DNA from 3 places in the Sporosarcina sp. 179-K 3D1 HS genome. Region 2 is predicted to be linked to each of the others. Evidence: predicted binding sites of a transcription regulator. Region 2 holds the regulator's gene; each other region holds the start of a gene.
What was found. Region 2 encodes LexA, which represses DNA repair genes until DNA is damaged. Its sites were predicted from a motif close to CGAACATATGTTCG; they were not measured.

Region 1 (5,426 bases), on a different contig from region 2:
GCCAGAAAGTGATGATCATGTGCGCATTCCTCGTGGAGCCTTCCCTCTATATAATTGACGAGCCTTTCGTCGGACTGGATCCGCTTGGAATCCGATCGCTTCTTGAACAGATGACGGAGATGAAAGAGGGAGGGGCGTCCGTTCTCATGTCCACTCACGTCTTATCTACTGCGGAGAAGTATTGTGACCGGATCATCTTGCTGCATGAAGGACGAGTGCGGGCGGCCGGCACAATGGATGATCTCCGGAAGTCATTTGGACAACCTGGAGCGACTTTGGATGATTTGTATATTGCGATGACAGAGGACAATAACGATGAACAGCTTGCGTGAAATTTGGTCAAGCCGGTTCATTCACTACGTCACGGAACTTCAAAAATACTTAAAATACGTGTTTACAGGGCATTTGGCGCTTGTCCTGATGTTTTCAATCGGCGCAGGCGGCTATGCGTACAGTGAATGGTTGAAGGAAGTCCCGTCCGATTTTCCTGCTGTCCTTCTCACGTCGGTCGTCATTGCAGCTACATTAGCCTATTCGCCGTCAGTGACTCTATTGAAGCCGGCAGATATGGTATTTTTCCTGCCTTTTGAGCAAAAGATGGGCAACTATATTGGACGGGCTTTACGTTGGACCGTTTTTTCTCAACTGGCCCTGCCGTTGATCTTATACATTGTTGCCCTGCCATTGCTCTCGGCGACCGGTACGGGTTCGAAAACCGTCTTGTTATGGCTGGCCGTATTCATCGTCGTTATAAAATGGATTTTCGTTGAAACGGAATATTTTTTCCGGCATACCTTTGCCGGTGACGGTGTATGGAAGGACCGCTTCGTCCGGTTCATCTTGGCAACCCTCTACCTGTATTGCTGGCTGGGTCCGTCTCCTGCTGTCGCAGTCGGGTTCTTGGCCCTCATCAGCTTGTATGGGGCATATTGGAGGAAAAGGAAAAACACCAAACCTTTCCCATACGAGCATTTCATCACATTGGAGCAAAATCGGATGATGCGCTTTTATCGTTTTGCCAATTATTTTACGGATGTCCCCCATTTGAAAGGCTCCGTGAGCAGGAGAAGTTGGCTAGGATTCCTGATGGGACAAACCGGATTCCGCAATCCGGCCCCACAATCGTACTTATTAGTGCGGACATTCATCCGGACAGACGACATCTTTTGGCTATGGGTCAGGCTGACCGCATTGTCCATCGTGGGAGTTCTCTTCATCCCGTTTCCAATTGTTTCGTTCATTTATGTAGGGTCGCTTTCCTTCGCTTCTGCCGTGCAATTGATTCATGCTTTGCGGGCAGGGGATGATTTCCGTATGGATCGGCTGTTTCCTGAGAAGGAGGATTCCCGTCCGCAAGCTATCCGGAAATTGGTCCGAGTAGTGCAATGGATACAAATTGTGTTCGTGGGATTGGCGGCTTGCTTAAATTTCGGGTTGTCACTGAATCCGCTACTCATCATAGCCGTAATGTTCATTGTTTCCGAGGCGACGATACGATTGACACATGAAAAGGAAGAGTGGGAATAGGGAGGAATGGCCTGTTCCTAGTGGAATTATTCTCCGGCTAAACAAAATGATTCAAAAGAAGGAATATTCAAAAAAACCTTGCAACTTACTGTGCAGATTATATATAATAAATAAAAGGCATCAGAGGTGAGCGAGATGGAAAACAACTATTCGTATGCTGAATTCTTGAAAGCCGTTGGAAAAAACAGTTCATCGCTCCAAGCGGAAAAATTATTAAATGAAATCTACATGGATCTGTTTCTCAAACATATTCACAGGGAGCAAACGAAAAAAAGACTCGTACAATTAATTGATGATGCACTTGACCGTCGGGATGAAGAGGCATTTCGTCTCTACACGGAAAGCCTTGCCAAATTGAAAGATAATGAATAAAAATCAACAAAACACCGCGTGTCTGCCGGACATGCGGTGTTTTTGTTTTGGAGAATTGGTAAGGAGATTGATTCCTCGAAAAACACATGTTCGTTTTTATTAGGACAATAAAAGGGAATATGATAAAATAGAAGTAATTTATTTTGGGAGTGTTAGATTATGAAGAATCGTCAATTCGAATTGCAAGCTCCTTATACACCGCAAGGCGATCAGCCCTCTGCTATTGCAAGTCTCGTAGAAGGATTGGCTAAAGGGAAAAAACACCAGACCTTGCTAGGAGCGACCGGTACAGGTAAGACGTTCACCATTTCCAACGTCGTAAAAGAAATTAATAAACCGACATTAGTCATTGCACATAATAAAACATTGGCCGGCCAGTTATATAGCGAATTCAAAGAATTCTTCCCGAATAACGCGGTTGAGTATTTTGTCAGTTTTTATGACTACTATCAGCCAGAAGCCTATGTCCCGCAAACGGACACTTATATTGAGAAAGACTCGAGCATCAACGATGAAATTGATAAATTGCGTCACTCGGCGACATCCTCTTTATTTGAACGGAATGATGTCTTAATTGTCGCATCCGTCTCTTGCATTTACGGCCTCGGTTCGCCGGAAGAATACCGGAACCATGTCGTTTCCTTACGTCCTGGCATGGAAATCGAACGAAATGAGTTACTCCGCAGGTTTGTAGATATCCTTTATGAACGCAACGACGTCAACTTCACCCGGGGGACATTCCGTGTCCGCGGGGACGTCGTGGAATTATTGCCGGCTTCGCAAGATGAACATTGCATCCGTATCGAATTTTTCGGGGATGAGATTGATCGCATTCGTGAAGTGGATGCGTTGACTGGAGAGATCCTGGGGGAACGTGAGCATGTCGCGATCTTCCCGGCCTCCCACTTCGTCACCGGTGAAGCGAAGATGGTCAAAGCGATTGAAAACATCGAAATCGAGCTGGAAGAGCAATTGAAGATTTTACGCGGACAGGACAAGCTGTTGGAAGCACAGCGTTTGGAGCAACGGACACGCTACGATCTTGAGATGATGCGTGAGATGGGCTTCTGTTCCGGGATCGAGAACTACTCCAGGCATTTGACGTTGCGCCCGCCTGGTGCAACACCTTATACCCTCCTAGACTATTTTCCAGATGATTTTTTACTTGTAGCAGATGAAAGCCATGTGACCTTGCCGCAAATCCGAGGGATGTACAATGGGGACCAAGCACGTAAAAAAGTGCTGGTCGATCATGGTTTCCGATTGCCATCCGCATTGGATAACCGGCCGCTTATGTTCGAGGAATTCGAACGGTATATCCACAGCGCCATCTTTGTGTCTGCCACGCCAGGGCCATATGAAATTGAACATACTCCAGAAATGGTTGAGCAGATCATCCGTCCGACGGGCCTATTAGATCCTGTCATCGAAGTGCGCCCGATCGAAGGTCAGATCGATGACCTCCTGGACGAAATCCAACAGCGAGTGGAGAGGAACGAGCGAGTGCTGATCACGACGTTGACGAAGAAAATGTCCGAGGATCTGACAGACTACTTGAAAGACGTCGGGGTTAAAGTCAATTACCTTCATTCGGAGATAAAGACGCTGGAACGGATCGAAATTATCCGGGAATTACGCCTCGGCGTCTATGACGTCCTCATCGGCATCAACTTGTTGAGAGAAGGATTGGATATTCCGGAAGTGTCATTGGTCACCATCCTGGATGCGGATAAGGAAGGTTTCCTCCGTTCCGAACGGTCATTGATTCAGACCATCGGACGCGCAGCGCGGAATGCAAATGGCCATGTCATCATGTACGCAGATCGGATGACCGATTCCATGACGAAAGCAATCGAAGAAACGAAACGTCGCCGTGAAATCCAAATGGCGCACAATGACAAGCATGGTATCATTCCGAAAACGATCCAAAAAGAAGTGCGGGATGTCATACGTGCAACACAAGTAGCAGATGAAACAGTTTCTTATATTGAAAAAGTGACAGAAGGTAAGAAATTGACAAAAGAAGAGAAGGCTACCCTTTTAGTCACACTGGAAACCGAGATGAAAGAAGCGGCAAAAGCGCTTGATTTTGAACGTGCTGCCGAGTTGCGGGACACGATTTTGGAATTGAAAGCGGAAAGGTAAGATTACTATGAAAAATAAAGAGATTGTCATACAGGGCGCGCGGGCACATAACCTCAAAAATATTGACGTACGTATCCCACGGGACCAACTTGTCGTCGTGACGGGGCTATCCGGATCGGGCAAGTCTTCACTTGCATTCGATACGATCTATGCGGAAGGGCAGCGTCGATACGTTGAGTCATTATCGGCGTATGCACGTCAGTTTCTCGGTCAAATGGACAAGCCGGATGTGGATGCCATCGAGGGGCTGTCCCCGGCGATTTCAATCGATCAGAAGACAACAAGCCGGAATCCGCGTTCCACTGTTGGAACCGTTACTGAGATTTATGATTACTTGCGTCTATTATACGCACGTGTCGGCAAGCCGATCTGCCCGATCCATGGAACTGAGATTTCATCCCAAACTGTGGAGCAAATGGTGGATCGCCTGATGGAATTGCCCGAGCGCACACGCATCCAAGTGTTGGCTCCCATTGTCTCCGGCCGTAAAGGGACGCATGCCAAACTGATCGAAGACATTAAGAAGCAAGGATATGTCCGTATCCGGGTCAATGGGGAAACAATGGACTTGGATGATAATATCGAGCTGAATAAAAATAAGAAGCATACGATTGAAGTCGTCATTGACCGGATCGTCATCAAAGCGGATATCGAAGCCCGACTCAGCGATTCGCTCGAGTCCGCACTCCGACTGGCGGAAGGGAATGTACTAATAGATGTGATCGATGGCGAAGAAATTTTGTTCAGCGAACACCATGCCTGCCCTCTTTGTGGGTTCTCCATCGGCGAGTTGGAACCAAGGATGTTTTCATTCAACAGTCCGTTCGGCGCTTGTCCGGAGTGTGACGGATTGGGAACGAAGCTAGAGGTCGATGCGGAGCTGGTCATCCCTGATCCGTCCCGCTCGTTGAAAGATCATGCCGTTGCACCATGGGAACCGACCAGTTCGCAGTATTATCCCGAATTGCTGAAAACGGTGGCGAACCATTTCGGGATTTCCATGGATGACCCGGTAAGCGAGTTACCGGAAGATGAGCTCAATAAAATATTATACGGATCAAAAGATGAAAAAATCCGATTCCGCTATACGAATGAGTTCGGGGGTACCCGGGATAATAATATTTACTTTGAAGGAGTGCTGGCCAATGTCGCCCGGCGCTATAAAGAGACATCCTCTGATTATATTCGGGAGCAGATGGAGAAGTACATGGCGCAGCGGCCTTGTCCGACGTGCCATGGCTATCGTCTGAAAGAAGAAACGTTGGCGGTGAAGGTGAACGATGTCCATATCGGGCAAGTGACGGAGTTATCCATTGTGGAAGCGGATCGGTTTTTCAAAGGTCTTCAACTATCTGAAAAAGATGCGCAAATTGCAAAATTAA
Region 2 (5,426 bases):
TAATTGTAGTATCCGAAAGATCGTTCATTGTGATCACTTCCCGTATCCATTGTTCCTTTGTCATGTTATCGGAAGCATATAAGGAAGCAAGCCCCCAAAGCGTGTCGCCTTCTGTTATGGTGACTTCCGTATAAGCTTGTTCTTTAGCGAGTTTATACGTACCGATCAATGTAGCGCTGATACAAATTACAAATATTAGTAAGATATAAGAGTTGTTTTTAATAAAAGCCATGTATAAATCCCCCTATTGCGAATGTTAGTTCGGAATACTTGTTCTCATTATAAGAACACTTGCTTCCATTTGTCAATCCTTTTCTCGAACTTGCGTTTGCTTATTACCCGAACACCTGTTATACTGTAAAGTAAGAAATTTAATCAATTACGCCTCGGCGTAATTGCGTCCAGATTTTTTCGAGCTTGAGGCCTGCGTGATGCAGGTCATGCAGTCGTTGCGACAGGACGTCGCGCTTTTAGACTGCCTTCCTCTTGACTCCTTTCAAAATCTGTGACATCCGCCGGAGGCATTATCTGAATTCAGCAAGCGTTTGAAAAAACCCATTGAAGTAGAATGCGCTTCATTCATAGCGTCAACCATAGAATTGGGAATCTTGCTGAATTTAGATAAATTACTAGATTGTTAGTTGAGAGGTGAATGGTTTGAAGAAGATTTCAAAGAGACAAGAGGATATTTTAACTTTTATTAAAGACGAAGTCAGGAAAAAAGGGTATCCGCCATCCGTAAGGGAAATCGGAGAAGCAGTCGGGCTTGCTTCCAGTTCCACTGTTCATGGCCATCTGGCAAGGTTAGAAAGCAAAGGGTATATTCGTAGAGACCCAACGAAACCGCGTGCGATCGAAGTTCTCGATCCAGAAGGCTTGGATGCCATGAAACCAGGCGTACTCCATGTTCCGTTAGTGGGGAAGGTGACGGCCGGACTTCCAATTACAGCAATTGAAAATATTGAGGAGTATTTCCCGTTGCCCGAATCATTCGGCACAAGTGAAGATAATTTATTCATGCTTGAAATTGTCGGGGAAAGTATGATTGACGCAGGTATCTTAAATGGAGACCATGTCGTTGTCAAACAGCAACAAACGGCTCAAAACGGTGAGATTGTCGTTGCTATGACGGACGAGGACGAAGCAACGGTCAAACGATTCTTTAAAGAAAAGGATTATTTCCGCCTTCAACCGGAGAACCCTTCGATGGACCCGATCATTGTCGATAATGTTACCATCCTTGGAAAAGTTGTTGGTGTCTACCGGATGATTCATTAATCACAAAAAGAGCTGCTTACTCGTTTTAACGTAGGCAGCTCTTTTTTGTGTGGACTCGGAGGAATTGTGTCCGGGCCATGATAGTTTTTCGGATTGCCATGACAGTTCGACCGGGCCATGACAGTTTTTCGGATTGCCATGACAATTCCCGATTTTCCCATGACAGCTCGGCCGGGCCATGATAGTTTTTCGGATTGCCATGACAGTTTCACCAATTGCCATGACAATTCCCTGTTTTCCCATGACATTTCGCCCGAGCCATAAAGCATTGCACTACTTCCTCATCCTTACTCCCCTAACAAGTCCCCGTTGACCAATTTCCAAGTAGAAGCAAGGACGGCGGCTTTGATGTGCTCATAAGTTAATCCACCTTGTACATACGCGGTGTACGGTGGACGGATTGGGCCGTCAGCAGTCAATTCGATGCTGGACCCTTGGATGAATGTGCCGGCCGCCATGATGACATCGTCTGCATAGCCTGGCATATAGGACGGCTCCGGTGCAAAATGCGCATCAATCGGAGAGTTTTCCTGGATGGTCTGGCAGAATGCGATCATCTGCTCCGCCGTCTCAAACGAAACAGATTGAATTAAGTCGGTCCGTTCCTCTGCATAATGGGGCGCGGTCTTCATTCCATAGCTCTCCAACAAGGCAGCCGTAAATAGAGCCCCTTTCAACGCTTGGCTCACCACATGGGGGGCCAGAAAGAATCCCTGGTACATTTCCAACAGCGTATCCAGAGAAGCGCCTGCCTCCGCTCCCAACCCCGGCGAAGTCATCCGATAGGCGCATTTTTCCACGAGATCGGCACGACCCGCGATATACCCCCCGGTGCGAGCCAAACCACCACCCGGATTTTTTATGAGGGAACCGGCCATCAAGTCCACTCCGATATCCGTCGGCTCCTGTTCTTCGACAAATTCGCCGTAGCAATTATCGACGAATACAATCAACTCCGGTTTGATCTCTTTTACTTTACGAACCATTTCAGCAATTTGACCGACTGTGAAGGAAGGTCGATCCGAATAGCCTTTGGACCGCTGGATGCCGATCATTTTCGTGTTCGGCTTAATATGGGCCACCACTTGTTCAAAGTCGACGGAACCGTCTTCAAGCAAGTCGATATGGCGGTAGCCGATCCCATAATCTTCAAGTGAACCGGTATCCTTGCCTTTCCCCGAAACGATGGATTCCAATGTGTCATATGGTTTCCCCGTTATATACAGCAATTCATCCCCCGGACGCAAAATACCGAATAAGCTGATGGAAATTGCGTGTGTTCCGGAGATGATCTGATTGCGGACGAGACAAGCTTCCGCACCAAACACATCGGCATACACTTGCTCCAGGACATCCCTTCCGCTGTCATCATAGCCATAACCAGTCGAGCCGGTCAGATGGAAATCGCTCACTTTATTATGGCGGAAAGCAGCAAGCACTTTCCGTTGGTTATAGAATGCCGTCCGTTCAACTTTTTTGAAATACGGAGCCAGCTTTAATTCAATGGCTTCCGCTTGTTCCCAAAGGGACTCGTCGTATCGATCCAGTTGCATTTTGATTCCTCTTTCCATCGAATAGTCACTTCCTCATCTTATCAGTCTGTTTCCAGAGGTCAAGATGCGGTTCTGTACGATTTGCAAAAGGAAAGAAAGTAAAAAAACGGAATCGGGCACCAACCAGACCCAATTCCGCTTTTCCCTTATTCAATTTCTTTCAATACGACCGGCTTAGATGGAACGTATGTGGAAATCGCATGTTTGTAGATCAATTGTTGCTTGCCGTCCGATTCTAGTAGGACCGTATAATTATCATACGATTTGATAAGGCCTTTTAATTGAAAGCCATTCAGTAAGAATACCGTTACAAATGTATTGTTTTTCCGTAACGAATTTAAAAAAACGTCCTGCATATTCCCTTGCGCCATTTGTCGAATCCTCCCGTTGTCCAGCCTATATTTCTACTACCTACCTTACTTAATTCGCTTTTCCTTTTTGAAATCCTTCATGAATTCAGATATTTTCTCAATATTTTCCGCTGTGCCTTTCCCTGCGTCAAACCAAGCAATCTCCAACTTGTTACGGAAATAGGTTAGTTGTCGTTTCGCGTAATTCCGAGTATTTTTTTTAATCTCTTCCACTGCGGCGTCCAGTGTGGATCGGCCTTCCAAATAACTGTACAACTCTTTGTATCCGATGGCCTGTACAGACTGCACCCCACGGATTCCTTGCTCCCATAGATCTTGTACTTCCTGTAACAGCCCATTCTCCATCATGACATCGACCCTCTGATTGATCCTTTCATATAATATCTCCCGATCCATATCAAGCCCGATAATGACATGTTTATATAAAGGGGCCTGTCCTGCATCATTCTCATGCTCTGCCTTCGTCTTCCCGGACACTTCTATAATTTCAAGTGCCCGGACAAGCCGGCGATGATTATTTGGATGGATTTTTTCCGCGCTCGCGGGGTCGATTTTCGCGAGCCGTTCATACAAAACCGCAGCACCTTTCTCTTCGAGTTCACGCTCCAGCCGTTCCCGCACTTGCAGATCGGCCGCTTCTTCCGTAAAGCGAAAGTCAAACAGGACCGATTGAATATATAACCCGGTCCCGCCGACAATAATCGGCATTTTTCCGCGCTTTTGCACTTCAGCGATGCAGCCTCTTACCGCCTCTTGATAGTCAGCGACAGAAAAGGGCTCATCCGGTTCTTTAATGTCGAACAGATGATGAGGCACACCATCCATTTCTTCCGGCGTAATTTTAGCGGTACCGACATCCAGTCCCTTATACACCTGCATGGAGTCCCCATTGATGATTTCCCCATCGACCCGCTTGGCCAGTTCGACGCTCAACGCCGTTTTTCCGGATGCAGTCGGACCGACGATGGCCAGGACATCCAAGTCAATTTTCATGTTTACTCATCCATTCATTCACAAAATCAAACACTTGATGACGGTTTGTTTCATGCAGCAATTCATGCCGCTTGCCTTCAAACAGCAGGACCGTCACGTCTTGTATTCCCGCCTCGTCATATTGCTTCGCTGTCTGCCAGACGCCTTTTCCGTAACTTCCGACGGGGTCATCATTTCCTGAAATTAGCAGAACCGACAATTCCTTTGGCACCTTGGCGATCTCTTCTTTTTTAGTAATGATGGCTAGCCCGTCAAACAAATCTTCGAAGAACCGGGTCGTTGGCACGATGCCGCATTTCGGGTCATTTAGATAAGCCTCCACTGCCTCCCCATCGGTGGATAACCAATCAAAGGGCGTCTTCGGACTTGAAACCGTTTTATTGTACCCGCCAAACACAAGCTTGTTCAGAAAATGATCCGGTTGATCAAATCCACTTTTTTTACCGGACAGATAGGCGACCACTTGTCCTGCAAGTCGACCCGGCCCTGGATCTCCTCCTGTCCCGGACAAGATGGCCAAATCGACTTCCTCCCCATGCAGCTGGACATACCGACGGGCGACAAACGAACCCATGCTATGGCCGAACAAAATGAAGCGGGACGACGGATATTGTGTCCGAATCGATTGAATCACTTCATAACTGTCCTGGACTGCCCGTTCAAACCCGTTTTCATCTACCAGATGACCGGTTTTTCCGTTTAAGTCGACTGTCTTGCCATGCCCCCGATGATCGTGGCCCGAAACGAGAAACCCGTGACCAGCCAAATAGGATGCAAATTCTTTATATCTGCCAATATGTTCAGCCATGCCATGGATTAAATGGACATGCCCGCGCGGCTCCTGGTCCGGTTTCAAGACAAATGCGTGAACCAAAAATCCATCGGACATGTTAATTTGCATTTCATTCAAACTATTCCCCCCTCAGTTCTGTTTCAGTCAGATGAAGTTCTAGCTCATGTAATAAACGCTGCTCCTCGTCGTCCGAATAAGACAGCAGTTGGCCCATAAACGCGGTCGCTTCTTTCATAATGGATATTACGAAGTCGATATGAAAATACATGTCCCCTTGGCGCCGGATGAAAAAGTCGGATGGCGTCAATGCCATTTCATGATGGATCGCATAGAAGATCTCCGCTTGTAATGCCACCGATAGTCCGGTTTCCCCCTTCTGGAACGCATGGGCATAAGTGAACACCGTATCGACATTGGTTCCGTAAAAAGCGGCCAGCT
Region 3 (5,426 bases), on a different contig from region 2:
AATCAATCCCTTATTCATCTTTATCAGACTCAATAGAGATAGAACTTTTTAGAGGTGTCCATACGTTATGGGCATCTTTTTTATATGGGCAAAAGTGAGCGGTTTTCGGAATTTATGATCGGTTGTGAAATAGTATGATCCGAAGGTATTTCTGTAATGTAGAAGACAGTCATCTTGGATACATTGTAATACGATGTACCGCGTGTTACGATGTTCCTAACGAGGTGAAGATTTATGGACAAGGAAATGATGAAAGGAAGCATTGATTTACTTTTATTGTCTTTGATTGCCCAGCGGGATTTGTATGGCTATGAAATTATCAAGGTTTTGAAAGAGCTGAGTGATGACACTTATGAAATGGGGGAAGGGACGCTTTATGCTGCATTGAAGCGTTTGGAAAAGAAACAATGGGTTTCGTCTTACTGGCGAGAGGGAGAAAGCGGCAGAAGGAAGTATTACCGGCTGACGGATGAAGGTGGAGCCGCTTTGGAGAGCAAGCAGGAGAATTGGAAGTGGATGAATGCGCTCATCCGGAAAAGTTCGGAAGGTTTGATATGAAAGCCGCGTTTCGGCGTTTTGTTGAAGGGGTTGTCCGTCAGACGGATTGCAGTCGGGAGGAGCGGGAAGATTTAATTGAAGAATTGCTCTCGCATCTGGAAGACGGATTCAGGGATTATCGGAGCCAAGGCTATTCGGAAGAGGAGGCCAAGCGGATCGTGATGACAAACTTTGGAAGTGGACCGGAAGTCGGCAAGGAGCTTCAGCATGCCATGTATCCTTACCGCCGGGAAATGCTGCTCGGACTTTCGGTTGTTTCATTGTTATTTGCCTATAGTGTCTATTTATGTCAATTACTTGTGATGGGCGATGCCCATATTCCTTGGTTGGTGGTCGCTGTCTCGAGCAGCACGGGTGTACTCTTTGTGACGGTGCGGCCGATCGCATCCCTGAACCGTCGCTTGTGGATGAATGGCTTGCTGCTCATCCATCTAATTGTACTCTTTTACGGTTTCTTGTTGGCGACCGACCTGCAATCGCCCTATTCCACAATATTGACGATTGTGGCGGCGCTGCTGTTGCTGTTCTCCATCATCCTCATATATCGGACGACGATTTATGATTATCCATCGGAGCGCCAATCTCTCGAAAAGGATGCAAAACGGCTGCATTATATCAATATTACGACAGGCATTATCGTCGTACTGGTGACCTTATTCTTTTTATGGGCGTTTCTGTTGTTTGCGGAAGGATTCTCGCCTGGATTTTTATTATTATTGGTTCCAATTGGGGCATGGATTGTATCGTATGCAGTACAAATGCACTTATTGGCGGAAAAAAAGAAAAGCGGAGCGTATGCCATTGTTTTCATTCAAACGGCGGTGCTGCTAGGCGGCCTTGCCTTTTGGTTGCTGGGCTTGTAGGGGATGGAGGGATAGATTATGAAGAAATCGTTTGGTTATATACTCGGCTTGATCGGCCTGGCGACTGCCGTTCTCATTGTCCTTGGAATCAAATTCGATAAAGCTGAGAACGAAAAACAACAGGGGCTCACCGATGTGTACGATGTTTCGGTGGATGGCGCCCTCGCCTATGTCGAGTTTGAGAAAGGGCAGGCCGGTCTCTATGTGGCAGATGTGACAGAACCTCTTGTGCAATTGCCGGTGGAGCAAACGATTGTCGATGTCAGTTTCTCAAAAGATGGCAAGACCCTCGCATATATCGTATCTGATAAAGAAGTGGACTCCAACAGCGGTAGCACGGTCCATCTTCTCGATCCGGAATCCGGGGCGAGTCAGCTTGCTTTTACGGCATCGGCTTTCATTACCGAATTGGCGTTTGATCCGAAAGATCCTAACCAGTTGTTTTATTTGCAAGCGGAAGTGTTTACGAATTACTCGCCGATAGTCGGAGAGCGACCCCATGATTTTGATGTACAATGTTATGATTTGGTCCATGAAACGCATACGAGATATACCAATATGAAAAAGTATCATATGCAATCATTGCAAGTGTCATCCACCGACGAATCCGTGTTTGTCCAGATGGATGATGATGAAAATGTGGAAACAGCGGAGGACGTGTTCGCGTCCAAACAGCGGATTTTTCAAATCCCGCTTGATGCACCTGACGAAAAAACTGTCATTAGTAATCCAGTCGGACAGGACGATATATATGATTTCCTCGTATTGCCAGAGAGGGATGAATTGATTTACCAAGCGGTGGGCGGCACAGGGGCGGATGGCATATTTGAATATGAATTATTCAGCTATAACTGGAAAACGCATAAGACCAAACAATTGACCAAACTAAAGGAATACGCGTCTAAACCTATCCGAGGGGCGGAAGACCAAATTTATTTCTTGGTGGACCGCCAATTCGGAGAGCGGAATCCGGAATTTCGCATTTATCAGATGAGTGTGGAAGGGAAAGATGTGAGGGAAATTCAAAGGTGATTCGTGAGGGGGGAGGGGGCACATGGGAGATATAATCGCTTGCGAGGAGTTATGAGCGGTTCTTGGGAGTTATGATCGCTTGCGAGGAAATATGAGCGTTTGTCGGGGGTTATGATCGCTTGCGGAGAAGTATGAGCGGTTCTTCGAAGTTATGATCGCTTGCGAGGAAGTATGAGCGGTTCTTCGAAGTTATGATCGCTTGCGAGGAAGTATAGGCGGTTCTCCAGAGTTATGATCGTTCGCGTAGAAGTATGAGCGGTTCTCGAAAGTTATGATCGCTTGCGTGGAAATATGATCGTTTCTCCGGAAATATGAGCGCCCCTCGGTAGTTTGCGATTTGCGGTGGTGTCTCTATTCTTTCGAAAACTCTCCATTCAAATAGTTTCTGTCACTCTCATCTTTCTGTACAATAGAAAGAAAGGGTGACAGGTTTTTTTATTTCATTGAACAGAGGAGGACGACCTATGTCATTGCGATTTATCACCGGACGATCGGGGTCTGGGAAGACGACGTTTATCGAGAGGGAGATTGCGGCGGAACTGACGGAACGGCCGATCGGGGCACCGATTATCGTAATCGTGCCCGACCAGATGTCCTTCTCGATGGAGCATGGCCTGTCGGTCAATTATGGATTGAACGGGATCATTCGGGCGCAAGTGTTGACGTTTAAACGGCTAGCGTGGCGCATCTTGCAGGAGACAGGCGGGATTGCGCGCAAGGAAGTGGATGGCTTCGGCTATCGAATGCTCGTGCGCAGCGTGCTGGAGGAGAACCAGGACGAGTTCAAACTGTTCCGCCAGGCAGCGAATAAGCGCGGGTTCACGGAAATGATCGGCGATTTGCTCAAAGAGTTCAGCCGCTACAGCTTGGATCATGCCATGCTGCAAGATCTCCGGACGAGCCTTGCCGGGCAGGATGCGCCTCGTACGCTGCTCGACAAAGCGGATGACCTCGCGATTCTTCTGACCAAAATAGAAGAAAAGCTTGGCACTGCCTATATCGACAGTGAAGGACATTTGGCGCTCCTCGCTTCGCAAATCAAACACTCCGACCTGCTTCGGGATGCACATATTTACATAGACGGTTTCGAACATTTTCCGACCCGTGAATATGAAATCATAACCGAACTGATGAAATACGCCAACCGCGTAACGGTAGCCCTCCCGATGGAAGGGGCCGATTCGGGGTTTGGCGATCACGAACTGTTTTACACACCGGTCCGTACTTCATTCCGCTTGCGGGAAATCGCACGGTCGGAATCAGTGGAAGTGGAAGACGATGTCTATATGTCGAAAGGGCAACGCTTTAAAAATGACGATCTCCGCCATTTTGAAGCGGAATTTGACCATTATCCAGCGCCGGCAAAACAGTCGGAAGGGCATGTTCAAATCATTGAAGCCGCCGACCGCCGTGCGGAAATTCATGCCGTGGCGCGGGCGATCCGCGAGAAGGTTCGCGCTGGCAAGCGGTATAAGGAGATTGCCATCCTGTATCGACAGCCGGAAAAATACGACGAGCTGATTGAAACGATTTTCCCGCAATATGATATTCCGGTGTTCATTAGCCGGAAAAAACCGATGCTGCATCATCCGCTCATCGAGTTTTCCCGTTCCGTCCTGGAAGCGGTGACGGCTGGCTGGTCGTATGAATCGGTTTTCCGTGCGGTAAAGACGGATCTCTTTTTTCCGCATAATGAAGAGAAGATCCTTTGGCGGGAGCGGGCCGATCGTTTGGAAAACTACGTACTGGCACGGGGAATTTACGGTTCGCGCTGGTTTGACGACACGCGTTGGCGGGTGAAGAAATACAGAGGGCTCGAGCTGCATACAGAGGTGCAGACTGATGAAGAACGGGCATTGGAGCAGGAACTGCATTTGGTCCGTGATGTCATCCGGGAGCCGCTCGCTTCGTTCGAAGCCCGGCTGAAACGTTCCCGCAATGGCCGGGATGTGGCAGAAGCATTGTTTTTATTCATGGAAAAACTGCAGGTCTATGAGAAGATACTTGACCTCCGGGTGGAAGAGGAGGAGGCGGGGCGGCTGCTCGGTGCGACGGAGCATGAGCAGGCATGGAATAACTGGATCAACGTCCTTGACCAGTTTGTGCTCATGTTCGGCGATAAAGAAATGAATCCGGCAGAAGCGGCGCGCATTTTGGATGAAGGATTCGACACGCTCGAATTTTCCAGGATTCCGCCGTCCCTCGACCAAGTGACGGTAACGACGCTTGAAGTTTCAGCGTTAATGGAGATTTGTGCGGTCTTCGTCATCGGGGTCAATGATGGCGTACTGCCAAAGCGGATTGACAATGAAGGGCTTCTTTCCGATGCGGACCGGGAATGGTTCATGCACGTTGGCTTTGACCTGGCCCCGACTTCAAAGATGAAATTGATGGATGAAACATTCATGGCATATCGTGCCTTCACCGCGGCAAGGGAAGAACTGATCGTGTCGTATCCGATTGCGGATGAGGAAGGTAAAGCGCTCATTCCATCTCTTTATATTTCCAAGATCCAGCAGTTGTTGCCGGGGACGCCGCTTGAAGTGGTTGTGACGGATCCATCCGAACTTCCGCTTGATGCCGATCAGTTCGCCTATATCAGCCATCCGCGGGCCGCGTTGCCGTATGCTTCAATCAAAGCGAAAGAAGCGTTCCGCTCCGGATTGTTGGATGTCAAATGGCAGGCCGTCATGGCGTATTACGAAGAGGATCCGTTTTGGTCCTCCGTGCTGCGTCATATTATCCGGCCGATGAAAGAAGGCAAGTCGACTGAACGGCTCCGGCCGGAACTGACGGCCGGATTGTATGGCGAGTCGTTCGTTTCGAGCGTGTCAAGAGTTGAATCGTATTATAGCTGTCCGTTTCAGCACTATGCTTCGTATGGTCTGCGCTTGGAAGAGCGGACTGAATTCACATTGGAAGCGCCGGCGATCGGAGATCTGTTCCATGCCGCATTGAAATGGGTGTCCGACG

Region 1: the regulator LexA is predicted to act here: its motif matches at 1,979-1,992, upstream of uvrB (excinuclease ABC subunit UvrB).
Region 3: the regulator LexA is predicted to act here: its motif matches at 2,638-2,651, upstream of addB (helicase-exonuclease AddAB subunit AddB).

What each region holds. Positions count from the first base shown of each region.
Region 1 is NZ_JBFEGI010000016.1:13,939-19,364, reverse strand. Features, by position in the region: gene AB1K83_RS16415 (ABC transporter ATP-binding protein) at 1-332, shown strand, start outside; gene AB1K83_RS16410 (ABC transporter permease) at 316-1,527, shown strand; gene AB1K83_RS16405 (IDEAL domain-containing protein) at 1,663-1,899, shown strand; gene uvrB (excinuclease ABC subunit UvrB) at 2,059-4,044, shown strand; gene uvrA (excinuclease ABC subunit UvrA) at 4,052-5,426, shown strand, end outside.
Region 2 is NZ_JBFEGI010000001.1:143,859-149,284, forward strand. Features, by position in the region: gene AB1K83_RS00765 (LysM peptidoglycan-binding domain-containing protein) at 1-232, opposite strand, end outside; gene lexA (transcriptional repressor LexA) at 658-1,278, shown strand; gene AB1K83_RS00775 (hypothetical protein) at 1,275-1,547, opposite strand; gene AB1K83_RS00780 (aminotransferase class I/II-fold pyridoxal phosphate-dependent enzyme) at 1,566-2,831, opposite strand; gene hfq (RNA chaperone Hfq) at 2,978-3,202, opposite strand; gene miaA (tRNA (adenosine(37)-N6)-dimethylallyltransferase MiaA) at 3,248-4,195, opposite strand; gene AB1K83_RS00795 (alpha/beta hydrolase) at 4,185-5,096, opposite strand; gene AB1K83_RS00800 (glycerol-3-phosphate dehydrogenase/oxidase) at 5,107-5,426, opposite strand, start outside.
Region 3 is NZ_JBFEGI010000004.1:9,868-15,293, reverse strand. Features, by position in the region: gene AB1K83_RS07455 (sialidase) at 1-36, shown strand, start outside; gene AB1K83_RS07450 (PadR family transcriptional regulator) at 235-558, shown strand; gene AB1K83_RS07445 (permease prefix domain 1-containing protein) at 555-1,421, shown strand; gene AB1K83_RS07440 (hypothetical protein) at 1,440-2,453, shown strand; gene addB (helicase-exonuclease AddAB subunit AddB) at 2,918-5,426, shown strand, end outside.